DNA from 4 places in the Streptomyces sp. NPDC059828 genome. Region 2 is predicted to be linked to each of the others. Evidence: riboswitches for the same ligand, from Rfam matches in the RefSeq annotation. Region 2 holds a riboswitch; each other region holds the start of a gene.
What was found. Region 2 has a riboswitch for cyclic di-AMP ahead of ACFV6V_RS10680 (M23 family metallopeptidase). Riboswitches for the same ligand answer to the same signal wherever they lie in the genome.
Positions count from the first base shown of each region.

Region 1: it holds a riboswitch for cyclic di-AMP, as region 2 does, so the genes downstream of both, ACFV6V_RS11630 (peptidoglycan DD-metalloendopeptidase family protein) here and ACFV6V_RS10680 (M23 family metallopeptidase) in region 2, are expected to answer to the same signal.
Region 3: it holds a riboswitch for cyclic di-AMP, as region 2 does, so the genes downstream of both, ACFV6V_RS02790 (M23 family metallopeptidase) here and ACFV6V_RS10680 (M23 family metallopeptidase) in region 2, are expected to answer to the same signal.
Region 4: it holds a riboswitch for cyclic di-AMP, as region 2 does, so the genes downstream of both, ACFV6V_RS25095 (C40 family peptidase) here and ACFV6V_RS10680 (M23 family metallopeptidase) in region 2, are expected to answer to the same signal.

Region 1 is NZ_JBHWIW010000014.1:83,595-87,874, forward strand. Features, by position in the region: gene ACFV6V_RS11620 (STM4011 family radical SAM protein) at 1-10, shown strand, start outside; gene ACFV6V_RS11625 (SGNH/GDSL hydrolase family protein) at 1-762, opposite strand, end outside; gene ACFV6V_RS11630 (peptidoglycan DD-metalloendopeptidase family protein) at 950-1,942, opposite strand; cyclic di-AMP (ydaO/yuaA leader) riboswitch at 1,947-2,100, opposite strand; gene ACFV6V_RS11635 (tyrosine-protein phosphatase) at 2,509-3,324, shown strand; gene ACFV6V_RS11640 (DUF6126 family protein) at 3,346-3,486, opposite strand; gene ACFV6V_RS11645 (XRE family transcriptional regulator) at 3,497-4,102, opposite strand; gene ACFV6V_RS11650 (aspartate aminotransferase family protein) at 4,174-4,280, opposite strand, start outside.
Region 2 is NZ_JBHWIW010000012.1:110,464-114,743, forward strand. Features, by position in the region: gene ACFV6V_RS10670 (MerR family transcriptional regulator) at 139-888, shown strand; gene ACFV6V_RS10675 (PP2C family protein-serine/threonine phosphatase) at 1,095-2,240, shown strand; cyclic di-AMP (ydaO/yuaA leader) riboswitch at 2,469-2,603, shown strand; gene ACFV6V_RS10680 (M23 family metallopeptidase) at 2,615-3,670, shown strand; gene ACFV6V_RS10685 (PrsW family intramembrane metalloprotease) at 3,707-4,280, opposite strand, start outside.
Region 3 is NZ_JBHWIW010000003.1:104,982-109,261, reverse strand. Features, by position in the region: gene ACFV6V_RS02795 (GntR family transcriptional regulator) at 1-417, opposite strand, end outside; gene ACFV6V_RS02790 (M23 family metallopeptidase) at 673-1,446, opposite strand; cyclic di-AMP (ydaO/yuaA leader) riboswitch at 1,459-1,627, opposite strand; gene ACFV6V_RS02785 (M16 family metallopeptidase) at 1,900-3,303, opposite strand; gene ACFV6V_RS02780 (M16 family metallopeptidase) at 3,300-4,280, opposite strand, start outside.
Region 4 is NZ_JBHWIW010000048.1:20,488-24,767, forward strand. Features, by position in the region: gene ACFV6V_RS25085 (ATP-dependent Clp protease proteolytic subunit) at 1-624, shown strand, start outside; gene ACFV6V_RS25090 (hypothetical protein) at 632-940, shown strand; cyclic di-AMP (ydaO/yuaA leader) riboswitch at 1,255-1,436, shown strand; gene ACFV6V_RS25095 (C40 family peptidase) at 1,440-1,916, shown strand; gene ACFV6V_RS25100 (DUF6328 family protein) at 2,016-2,558, shown strand; gene ACFV6V_RS25105 (8-amino-7-oxononanoate synthase) at 2,563-3,708, opposite strand; gene bioB (biotin synthase BioB) at 3,866-4,280, shown strand, end outside.

The sequences.
Region 1 (4,280 bases), on a different contig from region 2:
CTCCACGTGATCGCCGGAGGACTCCCCGCGCAGTCGCCTGCCGATCCACGGGACCAGGTACTCCCTGGCCCAGAGGATGTCGTCGCGACGGATCTCCAGCGCACCCCGGGGCGGCAGTGGGGGCCACTCCTGGTCCGGGTCCGCGGGGATGCCGATGCCGAGGACCTGTGCGGCGCGGAGCGCGACGCGGGTATGGCCCTCCGGGGAGAGGTGGAGGCGGTCGTCGTCCCAGGCACGGCGGTCCTGGACGGACCTGAGCGACCAGAGGTCCAGTACGGGGCAGCCGTGGCGGTCGGCGATGGCCCGTACGTGGGCGGTGTACGTAGCGATCTTGCCACGCAGATGGCGGAGCACCGGCACGCCCCGGGTGTCGAATCCGGTGGTCACCATGACGGTGCCGACGGATGCGCGGAGGTCGGCCACGGCGCGTTCGAAGCGCTCGGCGACGTCGTCGGGGTCGGTGCCGGGCCGGATGATGTCATTGCCCCCCGCGCAGAACGTCACCAGGTCGGGGGCGAGTTCCTTCGCCCGGGGGACCTGCTCCTCCACGATCTGGTCGAGAAGCCTGCCGCGTACGGCGAGGTTGGCGTAGCGGAAGGTGTGCTCCGGTACACGGTCGTCGAGCAGCACCGCGAGGCGGTCTGCCCAGCCGACGAACTGCTCGTCGGGCCCCGGATCCCCCACGCCCTCGGTGAAGCTGTCACCGATCGCCGCGTACGACCCGAATAGTGTGTCTGTTGTTGATCTCGAATCGTCTGCCACGTCACGACATCTTTCACCGCGCGAAGTGACCTACGCCACCGTAGGAGGGGTTGACGGGGCGTGACATAGACCACCGAGCCGGTTTTCGGCGGACGGGAATACCGGCGGCACACAGACGTCCGCCACTCCCCGCGTCAGGTGGGGAGCGGCGGACGTCACTGACGTTACGTCAGCTCGAGGGGGTGGTTCAGAGGCGCACACCGTGCTGGCGGAGGTAGGCCAGCGGGTCGATGTCCGAGCCGTAGTTCGGCGTGGTGCGGATCTCGAAGTGGAGGTGCGGACCGGTGGAGTTGCCGGTGGAGCCGGAGAGGCCGATCTGCTGTCCGCCGCTCACGCTCTGCCCGGCCGAGACGGAGAGGGAGGAGAGGTGGGCGTACTGGGAGTAGGTGCCGTCGCCGTGCCGGATGACGACCTGGTTGCCGTAAGCGCCGGCCCATCCGGCCGAGGCGACGGTGCCGGGGCCGACGGACTTGACCGAGGTACCGACGGAGGCGATGAAGTCGAGACCGGTGTGGTAGCCGCTGGACCACATGGCACCCGGGGTGCGGTAGGCGGTGCTGATGCCTCCGGCGACCGGAGCAGAGTAGAAGGACTCCTTGCTCTTAGCGGACGGAGCCTCGGCAGCCGCGGGGGCGGCGGCCTCGACCTTGGCCTTGGCCTCGACCTTGACCTTGGCCTTGACCCCGGGGGCAGCCGGGGCGGCCTTGGGGGCATCGGCGGTACGGTCGGCAGACCGCGAGGCGCGCTCGTCCTTCGCCGGCGCCTGGGCCGGGCGCTCGGTCGGTGCCGCGGTCTTCGCCGCGGTGCCGAGGGCGAGCTTCAGACCCGGGTGGATCAGCGAGGGGTTCTCGCCGACGACCTCGCGGTTCTCGGCGTACAGCTTCTTCCAGCCGCCGCGGACATGCTGCTCTTCGGCGATCTTGGACAGGTAGTCGCCGGACACGACCGTGTAGGTCCTGGGCGGCTTCGGAGCGGCCACCGACTGCGGGGCGGCGGCCTGTCGGGCGACTGCGGCGGTGTGCTCGGCGGTGGCCGCGGGAGCGGAGTTCCCCGTGGCGTGCGCCGCGCCTGCGGCGCCGATGAGCGGGAGTGCGATGGCGGCGCCACCGGTTCCCGCGGCGACGAATCCGCGAGCGAGCGGGCTGGTCTTGGGTCGGCGGTGCTTACCCCGTCCGGGCATGGCGAATTCCTCTCCGGCGCCTGCGAGGTGAGCTGTCGGGTTCGGGCTGGAGCTGCCCGGCCGTGCGATGGCACGACTTCACCCCTAGCCGTCCGGAACCCCGGGACGGCGACTTACCTGGGTCCCCCGCTCCTGCCACGCGTGAGTGTGTGCGGAATTCCGGACGGCGGCAGGATTCGGCGGTCCGACCGGATTGCGGCGACCGTAGGCGAGTCGGGCGAGCGGTACAAGCAGTCCTAATCGGTCGGCATTCACCCGTGCGATATCAACGGGGATTTTCCGGTCACCCTGCGTGGATTACGGATCTTTGATTGCCTTATACACAAAGGGGTTTGATGGGGAGACACGGCAACGGACCGTCACGAATATGATCCCGCTCACGACGGGAATCCCATCTCGTTCCTAACTGGTTCACTCTTCCCTAATTCATCAAATCGGACAGAACCGGCATTAACCCCAGATAGGCTCACTCCAGGCGGGGTGATTTCCCGAGGAACCCATGTCGTATGGTCAGGTGCACGCCGTCGTCGACGCGCGACGCCAACCGCAGACACGGAGGAGCCCCCGTGACGCAGCAGCTGCCCCAGGTCCCTTCGACCGAGCCCGAGCTCTCGGGCGTGCGCAACTTCCGGGACGTGGGCGGTCTGCCGACCGTGGACGGGCGCCGGGTGCGGCACGGCAGACTGTTCCGCAGCGGGCACCTCGCCCACGCCACCGCCGACGACGCCGTGTTCCTCGCGTCCCTCGAGCTCCACACCATCTTCGACTTCCGCAACGCCGCCGACCACAAGCTCGAGGGGGCCGACGTCGAGCTGCCCGGCGTGCGGAACGTGAACATCCCGCTCAGCGACCCCGCCGACGGCGCCGAGTTCTGGATGATGGTGCGCGACGGCAATCTCGAACAGCTGCGCTCGATCCTCGCCGACGGCAAGGCGGCCGGCCGGATGTCCGACTCGTACCGGAAGATGATCAAGGAGCGGACCGAGGAGCACAGCCGCGTGCTGCACTCCCTCGCCGAGGACAGCGTCCCCGCCCTGATGCACTGCGCCGCGGGCAAGGACCGCGCGGGCCTGTCGATCGCGATCTCCCTGCTCGCGGTGGGCGTCGAGCGGGACGCCATCGAGGCCGACTACTTGAAGTCGAACGATCCGCACCGCCGCTACAAGGTGCGCCGCAGCGACACCTCCTCCGCCGGGATGTCCCCCGAGGTCATGGACCTGCTCAACCCGCTCTTCGACGCCCGCGCGGAGTATCTGGCGGCTGCCTTCGAGGCCATCGAGGAGACCTGGGGCGGCCCCGAGCGCTATCTCTCCGCGGGCCTCGGCATCACGCCCGAGACCCGGGAGCGGCTGCGCGACCGCCTGCTGGACGGCACGGTCTGATACCTCCGCGCGCCCCCGGCCTCACTGCCCGCCGACCGTGAACAGCAGGTAGAGGAACGCCGCGAACAGGTGGCCCGCGACCAGATAGGCGAACAGCCGGACGGCCAGGCCGAGCGGGAACTTCTGGTCGTTCGACGAGGACTTCTCAGGTGCACCGGGCATGCGGATCTCCTCAGGTGTGCGGTCGCGCGTGCGGATCGGGGCTCTGGAGCAGGGTGTGGACGAACAGCAGCTCGACCCCGCCTGGTGTGGCGGAGGCGATTCGGTGCGGGGTGAGCGAGTCGAAGTGCGCGCTGTCCCCCGGGGTGAGCTCATGGACGCTGTCCCCGAGGCCCAGCCGAAGCCTGCCGTCCAGGACGTAGAGCCACTCCTCACCCGGATGGACCCGCACCAGATCGCCCTGGGCCCCATAGGGCACCCGCACCCGCAAGGCCTGCATGGCGCGGCCCCAGCCGCCGGTCTGCCGGTAGCTCCAGCCGTCGGCCTCAGCGGGTCCCATCCCGCCACCGCGGATGACGGAGTCGCGTTCCGGTGGGTGCTCACCGAGCAGCTCGGCGACGGTCGTACCGTAGATCCTCGCGAGGGCGAGCAGCATCGGCAGCGAGGGCTGCCGATGGCCGGTCTCCAGCCGGGAGAGATGCGCCGGTGACAGGCCCGCCCGCTGGGCGGCGGCCTCCAGGGTGAGGCCTCGGCGGCGGCGCAAGTCGCGCAGCCGCGGGGCCACATCGGGCAGCTCGTCCACCGGCTGCCCCGGAGGCTCTGAGGCGGAAGGACTCATGCGTCCATTGCGCCAGGATCTTCCCTCTGAGGCAAATTTCTTGCCTCAGAGGCAAAACGGCCCAGGAGCCGCTAACGCTGGGCCACAGCCTGCTTCACCAGCGTCTTGCCGAAGTCCCACATCAGCCCGCCGCCACCGTGTGCCTCGTCCATCACGGCGGTGAACGCCGCAATGAACC
Region 2 (4,280 bases):
CGGATCCAGCATCAGCTGGATCCGGGCCCTCAGTACATGCGGTTGACGGGATGCCCCCGCACATGCGCCGCGGTTCACGCTCGGCCTTCGCGAGACGCGCTTGACCTTTACGTAGCGTCAACTTCTACCGTGAAGGTCATGGAGTGGTCGATCCAGGACATCGCGAAGAAGGCGGGCACCACGAGCCGCACCCTCCGGCACTACGGAGAGCTGGGCCTGCTGGTGCCGAGCCGTATCGGTGGCAACGGCTACCGCTATTACGACCAGGACGCCTTGGTCGTACTCCAGCGGATCCTGCTGCTGCGCGAGCTCGGCCTCGGGCTGCCTGCGATCGCGGACGTCCTGGCGGGGCAGCGGGACACGGCTGCCGCACTGCGTACGCATCTGCGACTGCTGGAGCAGGAGCAGGAGCGTATCGCTCGGCAGATTTCCTCGGTGCGGACCACTCTCGACCGCACGGAGAAGGGAGAAGCACTCATGGCCGAAGAAGTCTTCGACGGCTTCGATCACACCCAGTACGAGCAGGAGGTGACCGAGCGCTGGGGCCGGGACGCCTATGAGAAGGGGGACGGTTGGTGGCGCTCACTGAGCGACCAGGAGAAGAAGGACTTCCAGGGCCGTCAGGTCGCGATCGCCCGTGACTTCGCGCGGGCCCGCGAGCGTGGGCTCGCCGTGGACGGCGAGGAGGCGCAGGCGATCGCGAGGCGCCACGTCGAGTGGCTGTCGGTGACGGTCACCCCGACGAAGTCGTACGTCATCGGGCTCGGCGAGATGTACGTCGCCGATCCGCGCTTCGCGAAGAACTACGACCGCCACGCGGAGGGCACGGCGGAGTTCGTGCGTGACGCGATGAAGGTGTACGCGGAGCGCCATCTCAGCGACGACTGAGACCGCTCAGCCGACCCGCGTAGGTACCGCCCCTGCGGTACGGTCACCAGGAGGGCCCCCTGGTGACCATCACCCGGTGACCACGCCCTTCCCCCGCGCCGTAGTCCGGTTGGCCGACGGCGACTCGCCTCCGGGCGCGCCTGCGGCCAGCCTGGTGGGACGCGGCTCCGTCCGCGGCCGTGGGCGGAGCGGGCAGGAGAGCAGTCTTGGCACAGTACGGCGACGACGAAGGCTTCCGGCGCAACACCGGCGGCCGTGTTCTCGTGCTGCTGCTGCCCTGGCTGATGATCATGGCCGGTGTGGTCTTCGACCTGTTCACCCCGGAGACCTACCGCGCCTCGCCGCTCTTCGCCGCCGCTCCGCTGCTCGCCGCCCCCTTCTACACCTGGCGCGGCACCGTGATCGCCATGGTCGCCAGTGTGCTGACCGTGCTCGGGCTGAACATCTACAACGGCACGGTGGGCCAGGTGCCGCCGGCCACCGAGGTCCTGACCGTGCTCACGGTGTCGATCGTCGCCCTCTACATCAACCGGGTACTCCGCCGCAGCGGTGAGCGGCTCGCCTCCGCCCGAGTCATCGCCGAGGCGGCCCAGCTCGCTGTGCTGCCCGAGCCCGCCGAACGGATCGGGGGGCTGCAAGTGGCCGCGCGGTACGAGGCGGCGCAGGCGGACGCGTTCATCGGCGGGGATCTGTACGCAGTCCAGGACACCGCGTTCGGTGTCCGTCTGGTGGTCGGGGACGTCCGGGGCAAGGGTCTGGACGCGGTCGCGACGGTGGCGGTGCTGCTCGGGGCGTTCCGTGAGGTGGCGGATGAGGAGTCCTCGCTGGAGAGGATCGCGCAGCGTCTGGAACGGGCGCTGGCCCGGGAGCACTCGCGGGCGCACGGACTCGACGAGGTCGAGGGCTTCACCACGGCGGTCCTGGCGGAGATCCCGCACGACGGTAGTTGCGTCCGGATCGTCAACCGGGGCCATCCGCCGCCCATCGTGCTGTACGCGGACGGCGTGCTCGACATGCTGGAGCCGAGTCAGGACGCGCTGCCGCTGGGTATGGGGGATCTTGCCCACTGGCCCGACCGTGCGGACGAGGCCCCGTTTCCGCCTGGGGCGACGCTGCTCCTCTATACGGACGGACTGTCCGAGGCCCGCGATCACCACGGGACCTTCTACGATCCGCGGGCGCGGCTCGGGGGCCGTCTCTTTCCCGGGCCCGAGGACCTGCTGGACGCGGTCGTCGCCGATGTACGTCGACACACGGGTGGCGGGCTCACGGACGACATGGCACTGCTGGCGGTCGGCAGGCCGGGTGTGCGGCAGCCGGTGCGGCGCAGGACGATGCCGGTGGTGTCCTGAGGCCCTGAGGCTTCCTCGGCCTGCACCGCATGATGAGTCGTCAGATATTCAACGGTGAACAATGTGGCGTGAGAGGCGGTCAACTCGCCCGATTCACCCAGCTAATGGGCGGTTGGTCCAGGCCGAAAATCGTTAATGATCAAGTGGAACGGCTTGGAATAGAGCCTCGGCGTCTATTAACGTTCGATAACGCAGCGCGGTTGTCCCAGTCGTCGCAAGAGACGGCACCGTGCGCACGCGCCGAATCCCGCAAGGGAACCGGGGAACCACCACTTGGGGTGAATCGGACACTTCGTGTGCCCGTAGGAGACCTTCCTGCTCCGAACCCGTCAGCTAACCCGGTAGGCGAGAAGGAAGGAAAGGAGCACGCCTCCGTGGCGTCCAACGAGCCTGCCCTCCAGGGGATTCCCACCACCGAGTGGGCCCCGTCCGCCGAATGGATCGCTTCCGACGGGGCGGAGGAGTGGAACCCGACGGAGGAGTCCGTCCGTCCGGTTCGCGGCAGGCACCGTGTCGTCAAGCAGCGGGGCGGCCTCGCCCGGAGCTCCACCGTTCTCGGTGTCGGCGTGATCGCAGCCGTCGGCGCGGGCGGCATCGCCACCGCGCAGGACAAGCCGGCCGTCTCCATCTCGCTGCCCGACACCATCACGGACAACCTCCCGGATGCCGAGTCCCTGCCCGGCGTGGGCTCCCTGATTTCGGACGACGGCTCCGACGAACAGGGCACGGACAGCGCGGCAGGCGCACCGCTCACCGCCATGTCCCTCGCCACCACCACCGACACCGCAGAGCCGGTCGGCACCCAGCAGGGCACCGCGGGCGAGGCGCTGCGCGCCCGGATCCTCCAGCAGGCCGAGCAGCAGCAGGCCAAGGTCGAGGCGGAGACGCGAGCGGCTGCCGAGAAGACCGCCGCGGAGAACGCCGCGGCCGAGGCGAAGAAGCAGCAGTCGGAGGCGGAGGCCAAGGCCGCCGAGGTCCAGCGCGAGGCGGAGGAGGCCGCTGAGGCCGCCCGGCTCGCCAAGCTCGCCGCGAGCTACTCGCTGCCCACGTCCTCGTACACCCTCACCTCCACCTTCGGCGAGGCCGGCTCCATGTGGTCGTCCGGCCACCACACCGGTCTCGACTTCGCGGCCCCCACCGGCACCCCGGCCAAGGCCGTGCACGGAGGGACCGTCAAGTCCGCGGGCTGGTCGGGCGCGTACGGCTACCGCGTGGTGCTGGAGCTCGAGGACGGCTCCGAGGTCTGGTACTGCCATCTGTCGTCGATGACCGTCGGCGCGGGCCAGGAGGTCGGCACCGGCGACACCATCGGACGCGTCGGTGCGACCGGCAATGTCACCGGGCCGCATCTGCACCTGGAGGTGCACACCCCGTCCGGCGAAGGTGTGGATCCGGCCGCCTGGCTGCGGGACAAGGGCCTGACCGTCTGACCCCGAGTCGCCAAGGGCTGTCCGCCCGGACACGGCCTAGTGCCGGTAGGGGTTGTAGTCCTCGTAGTCCCGGTGCGGCGGAGGTATCCGGGCGCGCCCCGTCGCCCTCGCCGCATAGGTCAGGGCCGGTGTCGCGACATGCTTGCGCTGCCAGAGGTGATGCAGCAGCTCCTGCTCGCGCGCGATGAAGTCCGGCCCTGCCGTGCCCCGGTGCGCCTGGTACCGCAGAAAGGCCAGCGAGGTCGCGAACGTCTCGTACTCGGAAACGGCACGGGCCGCAGCGCTCCCGTGGATGCGCGCCGCCGTGTCGCGGGCCAGCGTGCGCGCCCGCATCGAGGACAGGGCGAGCGGCTCGACGGGGGAGAGCCAGCCCGCCGCCGCGTACGCGGGGAGCTGGGACGCGATCGTGCGCAGCTCGCGCTGCCTGCTCCAGACCGCGAGCCAGGTGAGCAGTGCGAAGGCCGGCACCATGACGGCTCCGTACACGAGGTAGAAGCCCCAGGGGCCGAACACCGCCGAGCCGTTCCACAGCGCGTGCATGCCGATCGCCAGGGTCAGGCCCAGCAGCGGTAGCCCGGCCCTGTGCAGCTTCCGGCGCCGGGCCGTGAGC
Region 3 (4,280 bases), on a different contig from region 2:
GGCGGACGCCTGGGTCAGGGTCTCGTGGAACCAGCCGCCCAGTGACCGCAGATCCTCGCCCTGGCCGCCGCGAGCCCGCTCCCGGCCCAGTCTGACCAGGCCGCGCAGCACCTTCAGATGGGCCTCGGTACGCCGCTGTGCGGCCCGGGCCGCACCGAGTGGCTCCAGCAGCATGCGGGTCTCCAGAAGGTCGGCGGCCTCCTGCCCGGTCGGCTCGGCGACACACGCGCCGGCGTGCCGGCGGGACACCACGAAGCCCTCGGACTCCAGGGTGCGCAGCGCCTCGCGCACAGGGACGCGCGAGACGCCGTAGCGACGGGCCAACTGCTCCTCGGCGAGCCGGCTGCCGGGCTCCAGAACCCCGGACACGATGTCATCGCGGATTGCCGTGCATACCGACCGCGCAGGAATGCGCATACCGAACCTCCGCCTTAATCCGCTGCATCCGCTCAATCCGCGCGAGACCCAGTCGATCAGTCGAGCGACGTCTGTTCGGTGACTCTATGACAATGGGCCGGAATTTCCGATGGCCTGCCCCTGTCCCTGGATATCTTTTGGCCGGAAAATGCCGAAGACTCCGGCCGGTCTCGATGACCGGGCCGGAGCCTTCGTCCTCCGCGCGCCGTGGGACCGCGCGCGGATCGGAGCGTTGTGTGCCGCGTTGCGGGTCGGTCAGACCTTGACGCCGTGGCCGCGCAGATAAGCCACCGGGTCGATGTCCGAGCCGTACTCGGGGCTCGTACGAGCTTCGAAGTGGAGGTGCGGGCCGGTGGTGTTGCCGGTGGAGCCGGACAGTCCGAGCTGCTGGCCCGGTGTGACCCGCTCGCCGACGGAGACGCTGATGGACGAGAGGTGGCCGTACTGGGTGTACGTGCCGTCGTTCATCTTGATCACGACGTTGTTGCCGTACGCGCCACCCCAGCCGGCTTCCACGACGGTGCCGGTGCCGACCGCGACGACCTTGGACCCGGAGGAGGCGTGGAAGTCGATGCCGGTGTGGCTGCCCGAGGACCAGATGGCCCCGCCCGAGTGGTAGTCCGTGCTGACATAGGACCCGGCGACGGGGAGGTTGTACGTCAGCAGGCGCTTGCGCTCGGCCTCACGGGCGGCGCGCTCCTCGGCGTCCCGGGCGGCCTTGACCCGGAGCTCGGCATTGCGCTTCGCGTCGGCTTCGGCCTTGGCCTTGGACGCGGCGAGGTCGGCCTCTTCCTGCTGGATGTCAGCCTGGGCACCGACCTGCTTGGCGAGTGTGTCGCCGGCGATGACCACCTGATTCAGGCCGGTGTCCTCGACGGAGGGGCTCTCCGGCTCGGCGGCGAGGGCGGGTGAGGCGAGGGTTCCGACGACGCCGGTGGTGGCCAGGGCCGCGGCTCCGGCGATGCCCGCACGCTTGCGCGTCAGCCGGCTCGGACCACGATGCTTCCCGGTGGCACGGGTGAACGCCATGAAGTGGCTTGTCCTTTCCTTCCTTCTCGCCTACCGGGTTAGCTGACGGGTTCGGAGCAGGAAGGTCTCCTACGGTCCCCCTCCACGCGGATGCGCGAAGGCGTACCGATTCACCCCACGGGACTTGTGGGTCCCCGGCTCCCCAGGCTTGCGCCCGACGGGGACTCGGCGATAGCTGTCCGTTGCCGCAGGTGCGGCGCATAACAACGGGCGGACAGCGCAGAAGACGCTAAGCCGATCTTCCGCCAATCACCAAACGAACACGGGATTTTGTCGTACATCCCACAGGGCAGACAGGCAGCCTCTCCAACAAAACGGACAAACGGGCAGGTGTAGAGAGCGGCAAACGGGCAAAGAGAAGGGCCCCGTTGGCCATGCGCCAACGGGGCCCTTCCAGGTCCCCACCCTCGGACACCTCCCGGCTCCACGGACCTTCGGCTCACATACCGTCAATCAGCCGGTGACAACAGTCACTTCGCCGATTCCGAGCGCCTTGACCGGCTCCTCGATCTCCGCGGCGTCACCGACGAGGACCGTGACAAGCCTGTCCACCGGGAAGGCACTGACGACCGCGGCGGTCGCCTCGACGGTGCCGGTGGCGGCCAGCCGGGCGTACAGCTGTGCCTGGAAGTCGTCCGGGAGGCCCTGCTCCACCTGGTCGGCCAGGGTGCCCGCGACGGAGGCGGCGGTCTCGTACTTCAGCGGGGCGACACCCACCAGGTTCTGCACAGCCACGTCGCGCTCGGCGTCCGTGAGGCCCTCGGCGGCGAGCGTGCGCAGCACCGTGACGAGATCCTGGAGCGCCGGGCCGGTGTTCGGGGTGTCGACGGAGCCGCTGATGGCGAGCGTGGCCGCCCCGGTGGCACCACCCGGGGCCGCGGGGGCGGCCGAGCGCAGCACCTGGGCGAAGGCCCGCACTCCGTAGGTGTAGCCCTTCTCCTCGCGCAGGACGCGGTCCAGGCGCGAGGTGAGGGTGCCACCCAGGCAGTAGGTGCCGAGGACCTGGGCCGGCCAGACGCTGTCATGGCGGTCCGGCCCGATGCGGCCGATGAGCAGCTGGGTCTGGACCGCGCCCGGACGGTCGACGATCACGACGCGGCCCGTGTCGTCGGCGGTGATCGGCGCCATGACGCGGGGCTCACCCGCGCTGCCGGTCCACGCGCCGATGGTGTCGGCCAGCACCGCGTCCAGGTCGACGTCGGCGAGGTCACCGACGATCACAGCCGTGGCGGTGGCGGGCCGCACATGGGCCTCGTAGAAAGCCCTGACGGCAGCGGAGTCGATGCGTGCCACGGTCTCTTCGCTGCCCTGACGCGGGCGCGACATCCGCGAGGACGCCGGGAAGAGCTGCTTGGCCAGCTCCTTGGCTCCGCGGCGAGCCGGATTCGCCGTCTCGTGCGGGATCTCGTCAAGCCGGTTGCGTACGAGCCGCTCGACCTCACTGTCCGCGAACAGCGGCGCCCGCAGGGCCTCGGCCAGCAGGCCCATGGCCTTCGGCAGCCGGGAGACCGGCACTTCGAGCGAGAGGCGGACGCCGGGGTGGTCGGCGTGTGCGTCGAGGGTCGCGCCGCAGCGCTCCAGCTCGGCGGCGAACTGCTCCGCCGTGTGCTTGTCGGTGCCCTCGGAAAGCGCTCGGGCCATGATCGTGGCGACGCCGTCGAGTCCCTCGGGCTCCGCGTCCAAAGGGGCGTCGAGGAAGATCTCAACGGCCACGACCTGCTGGCCGGGGCGGTGGCAGCGCAGCACCGTCAGCCCGTTGCCGAGTGCGCCGCGCTCGGGCGCGGGGAAGGCCCACGGCCGGGCCTGCCCGGGCTGCGGCTGCGGGTGGAAGTCCATGGTCACGGCAGCCTCGGTCACTGTCCGGCCCCCTCTGCGTCGTCGGCGTCATCGGCGTCGTCGTTGTCCTCTGCCGCGGCGGCAGCGGCTGCGGGCTCGTACACCAGCACCGCGCGGTTGTCCGGCCGCAGCCGGGCCTGAGCGACGGCCCGCACCTCGTCCGCGGTGACGTCCAGGACCCGCGAGACGGCGCTGAACGCCAGCTGGGGGTCGCCGAACAGCACGGCGTACCGGCACAGTTCATCGGCGCGGCCCGCGACGGTGCCGAGCCGGTCCAGCCATTCGCGCTCCAGCTGAGCCTGGGCGCGCTCCATCTCCTCGGACGTCGGCCCGTCGGCGGCGAACCGGGCGAGCTCCTCGTCCACGGCGGCCTCGATCTCGGGAACCTCCACACCACCGGAGGTCTTCACATCCAGCCAGCCCATCGACGGCGCCCCGGCCAGTCGCAGCAGGCCGAAGCCCGCGGCGACCGCCGTGCGGTCGCGGCGCACCAGCCGGTTGTGCAGCCGGGACGACTCCCCGCCGCCGAGGACGGTGAGCGCCAAGTCGGCGGCGTCGCATTCCCGTGTGCCGTCGTGCGGCAGCCGGTAGGCGGCCATCAGGGCGCGGGCGGGAACCTCGTCGACGATCTCCTCACGCAGCTGCTCACCGATGGTCTCGGGCAGCGAGCCGTCGCGCGGCGGCTGCTTGCCGTCGTGGGACGGGATGGAGCCGAAGTACTTCTCGATCCAGGCGAGGGTCTGCTCGGGGTCGATGTCGCCGACGACCGACAGCACGGCGTTGTTGGGCGCGTAGTAGGTACGGAAGAAGTGCCGCGCGTCTTCGAGGGTCGCCGCGTCCAGGTCGGCCATCGAGCCGATCGGGGTGTGGTGGTAGGGGTGGCCCTCGGGGTAGGCCAGGGCGGTCAGCTTCTCGAAGGCCGTGCCGTAGGGGACGTTGTCGTAGCGCTGGCGGCGCTCGTTCTTGACGACGTCCCGCTGGTTCTCCATGGACTCCTC
Region 4 (4,280 bases), on a different contig from region 2:
CACGCCCGCCATGTCCTTCCTGAGTTCAGCGAGCGGACCAGTACCGGGGTCCGCACCCTCGACCCCTACGCGAAGCTGCTGGGTGAGCGCATCGTCTTCCTCGGTACGCCCGTCGACGAGACCTCGGCCGGTGATGTGGTCGCCCAACTCCTGTATCTCGAATACGCCGCTCCCGACCAGGACATCCACCTGTACATCAACTCCCCTGGCGGCCCCGTCAGCGCGATGACCTCGATCTACGACACGATGCAGGTGGTGGGGTGCGATGTGGCCACGACCTGCCTCGGGCAGGCCGCTTCCACCGCCGCCGTGCTCCTCGCCGCCGGCACCCCCGGCAAGCGCATGGCGCTGCCCGGCGCCCGGGTCGTGGTCCAGCAGCCCGCGCTGCCCGAGCCCATGCAGGGCCAGCCATCCGATCTGGACATCCAGGCACGGGAGTTGCTGCGGCTGCACGAGCAGATCGCGAAGCTGCTCGTACGCCATACCGGACAGAGCGAGGAGCGCGTCCGCGGTGCTCTCGACCGCGACACGGTCCTCGACTCCGCGTCCGCGAAGGAGTTCGGTCTGATCGATCACGTCATCAGGAACCGCAAGGCATCGGCCGCTTCGCCCGGAACACGGTGAACGGGCCGTGCTGCCGCCCGAACTCCCGCCGCTGCCCGCACTGACGCGCGCCGAAAGCGAGTTCATCGACCGCTATCTCGAAGTCGTCGACCAATTGGGACGGATCAACCCCGCCCGCGGTACGCACACCTACGGAGCCCTGCGCGCCGCACAGGCTTTGGCCGCCCAGGCGGGCGCCCTCCGGGACGCGCTCACGCTGATGCACACGCGTGGCGAGAGCGAACTGCACGCACCCACGCTGGCCCGCGCCTTGCGGGTGCTCGGCGGGGAGCGGCGTACGGCCAGGATCACTGTCCCCCCGGAGCGCACGAGTTGAGGTCGCCCGCCGCGGCACGCACGCGTACGAGTGGGTGTCAGCCAACCGGACCAGTGGCCTCTTCCGCTTACGTGCCGCGCGAGTTGCGTTCCCTGATGGGCCATCCGGTGGATCGCGGCGCGACGTCGCAGGTACGGCGCTTGCCGCGGCGCCACCCCAACTGGGCCGAATGGGGCCCTCCACCTGAACGGATCAGTGGTGACGAGCTTCACAAAACGTCGTTTCGGGTCGGAAATCCGGCAGTTCGTGCGTCAAGATCGCTGGGACGACAAGCCCCCGCCACCACGGCGGGGCGGTCCGGGCGGACGCCGAGTCCTGCCGCCGCGCCGGATGCCTGAGTCGACATGAGTGCTTTCGGCAGGAGTGGAGGACCCAGGCAGTACGGTCCGGCCGCCCTACCCGGCCGGATCTTGGGGTGAAGCCGCTCACGCGGCCGGGCACCTTCGCCAGCCCGAACCCGACAGGTCATCCTTCACAGGCGGCTGACGAAGGGTTGCGCATGACTGCGCATGCATACAGTCCGTCCCTGTTCACGCGGACGGGTGCCGTCTCCGCTGTCACTCTCGCCGCCGTCGGCGGTTCCCTGCTCGTGCCGGGCGCCACCCCCGAGGCCCATGCCGCCTCCGCGTACGCCGCCAAGGCCCTGAACGTGGCCGCGTCCAAGAAGGGCGCACCCTACCGGTACGGCGCCATCGGTCCCAGCCGGTTCGACTGCTCGGGCCTGGTCCTCTACTCGTACCGGAAGGCGGGCCGGAGCCTGCCGCGCACGGCACAGGCCCAGTACAACCGCACGAGCCATGTCCCGGCGTCCGGCCGCCGAAAGGGTGATCTGGTGTTCTTCCACCACGGCGGGCAGGTCTACCACGTCGGGATCTACGCGGGCGGGGGGAAGATCTGGCACTCCCCCAAGTCCGGCTCGGTGGTGAAGCTGAGCAAGATCTGGTCGAAGGGTGTCCGGTACGGTCGCGTGGGGTGACCGGCTGCGGGACCGCGGATTCAGCAGATCATCCCGACAACAGGACACGAACCGCGCAATGTGGGTTACTCGTACCAAATGAGTAACGAGGAATCCCGTATGGCGCGGGATGAGACCGAGACCGAGCGGGCGGACCGCAATTTCGCCGAGCTCCTGCAAGAGCTGCGGGTCATCCAGACCGGCGTCCAGATCCTGTTCGCCTTTCTGCTGACCCTCGCGTTCACGGCCCGGTTCCCCTCACTCGACTCGTTCCAGCGCGGGACCTACGTGACGACGCTGATGCTGTCCGTGGTGGCCGCGGCGCTGTTCACCGCACCTGCCGCGGTGCATCGGGGGCTGTTCCGCAAAGGCGCCAAGAAGGAGATCGTCTCGGTCTCCTCCCGCCTGGCGGGGACGGGGCTCGCCGTCCTCGCCCTGGCGCTGACTTCGGCGGTGCTGCTCGTGGTCGACGTGGTGCACGGTACGCCCGAGGGGATCGTCGCCGCCGCTGTCACGCTTTTCGTCTGCACCATGCTGTGGGGAGCCCTGCCCCTGGGCATGGCGCGGAGGTTCGACCGGCGGGGCCGACAGACGGACCGGGCCGGCCGGGGACCGAACGCGCACTCGGACCCCGGTTCGGACTCGGGTCCCCGCCGGTCCTGAAAGCTCAGCGGCCCGGCGCGGTGCGCAGGATGGTGGTGATCGCCTCGTCGAGCTGCCGGTCCGTGAGGTCGGCGCGTGCGGTCAGCCTGATCCGTGAGATGCCGTCGGGCACGGACGGCGGCCGGAAGCAGCCGACGGCCAGCCCTGCGGCACGGCAGTCGGCGGCCCAGCGTACGGCCGACTCGGGCGAGGGCGCCCGTACGGAGACGACCGCGGCGTCCGGGCGGGCGGCCGTCAGCCCGGCGTCCGTGAGGCGTTCGTGGAGCGTCGCCGCCACCGCGCGAGCACGATCCGCCAATTCCGGCTCACGCCCGATCAGACGCAGACTCGCCAGTGCCGCGCCCACCGCTGCCGGGGCGAGGCCGGTGTCGAAGATGAACGTCCGCGCGGCGTTGACCAGATGGGCGATGACCCGCGCGGGGCCGAGCACCGCGCCACCCTGACTGCCCAGGGACTTGGAGAGAGTCATGGTCGCGACGGCATCGGCCGCGCCCGCGAGCCCGGCCGCGTGTAGCGCGCCCCGGCCCCCGTCGCCCAGCACCCCGAGCCCGTGCGCGTCGTCGACGACCAGCGCGGCGCCATGCGCACGGCAGGCTGCGGCGAGCGCGGCGAGCGGCGCCGCGTCGCCGTCCACCGAGAAGACCGAGTCGGTGACGACGAGCGCCCGCCGCCCTGGGTGCGCGTCGAGGGTCTTGCGTACGGACTCCGGGTCGGCGTGCGGGACGACGGCCGTCTCGGCCCGGGCCAGCCGGCATCCGTCGACGATGGAGGCGTGGTTGCCCGCGTCCGAGACGATGAGGGAGCCGTGCGCGCTGAGCGCGGTGAGGGCCGCGAGGTTGGCCGCGTAACCGGAGGAGAACACCAGCGCCGCCTCGAAGCCGCAGAACCGGGCCAGCTCCGCTTCGAGTTCGGCGTGCAGGGCGGTGCTCCCGGTGACCAGGCGCGACCCGGTGGCTCCCGCGCCCCAGCGGTGGGCCGCTTCGCCTGCCGCCGCGGTGACCTCCGGCCTGCGGGTGAGCCCCAGATAGTCGTTGCTCGCCAGATCGAGCAGGACGTCGTCGGCGGCGCGCGGACGCAGCGCGCGGACCAGACCGGCGTCCGCGCGCAACCGCGCCGCTTCGTCGATCCACTCGAACGGATCCTTGAGCATGGCCTGAGGCATGGCAGTGCGGTCCTTTTGTAGGCAGCGAACAGACCCTAGCGTCGTGCCGCAAAGGTCAGAGTGTGGCCATGCACACACATCAATCCGCGTGTGTTGTCCAGTTCCTCCTTGGCCGAGAGGTGTCCGGTAGGCGAGGATCTCCGCCATGGACCTCCTGAACACGCTGGTGGACAAGGGCCTGCGGCGTGAGCTGCCGACCCGCGAAGAAGCCCTCGCCGTACTGGCGACTTCCGACGACGATCTGCTCGATGTGGTGGCCGCGGCCGGCAAGGTGCGCCGCCAGTGGTTCGGACGGCGGGTGAAGCTGAACTATCTGGTGAACCTGAAGTCCGGTCTGTGCCCCGAGGACTGCTCGTACTGCTCGCAGCGCCTCGGTTCCAAGGCGGACATCCTCAAGTACACCTGGCTGAAGCCCGATGAGGCGTCGAAGGCCGCCGCCGCGGGTGTCGCCGGCGGTGCGAAGCGGGTGTGCCTGGTGGCGAGTGGCCGGGGGCCGACCGACCGCGATGTCGACCGGGTCTCGAAGACGATCGAGGCGATCAAGGCGGAGAACGAGGGCG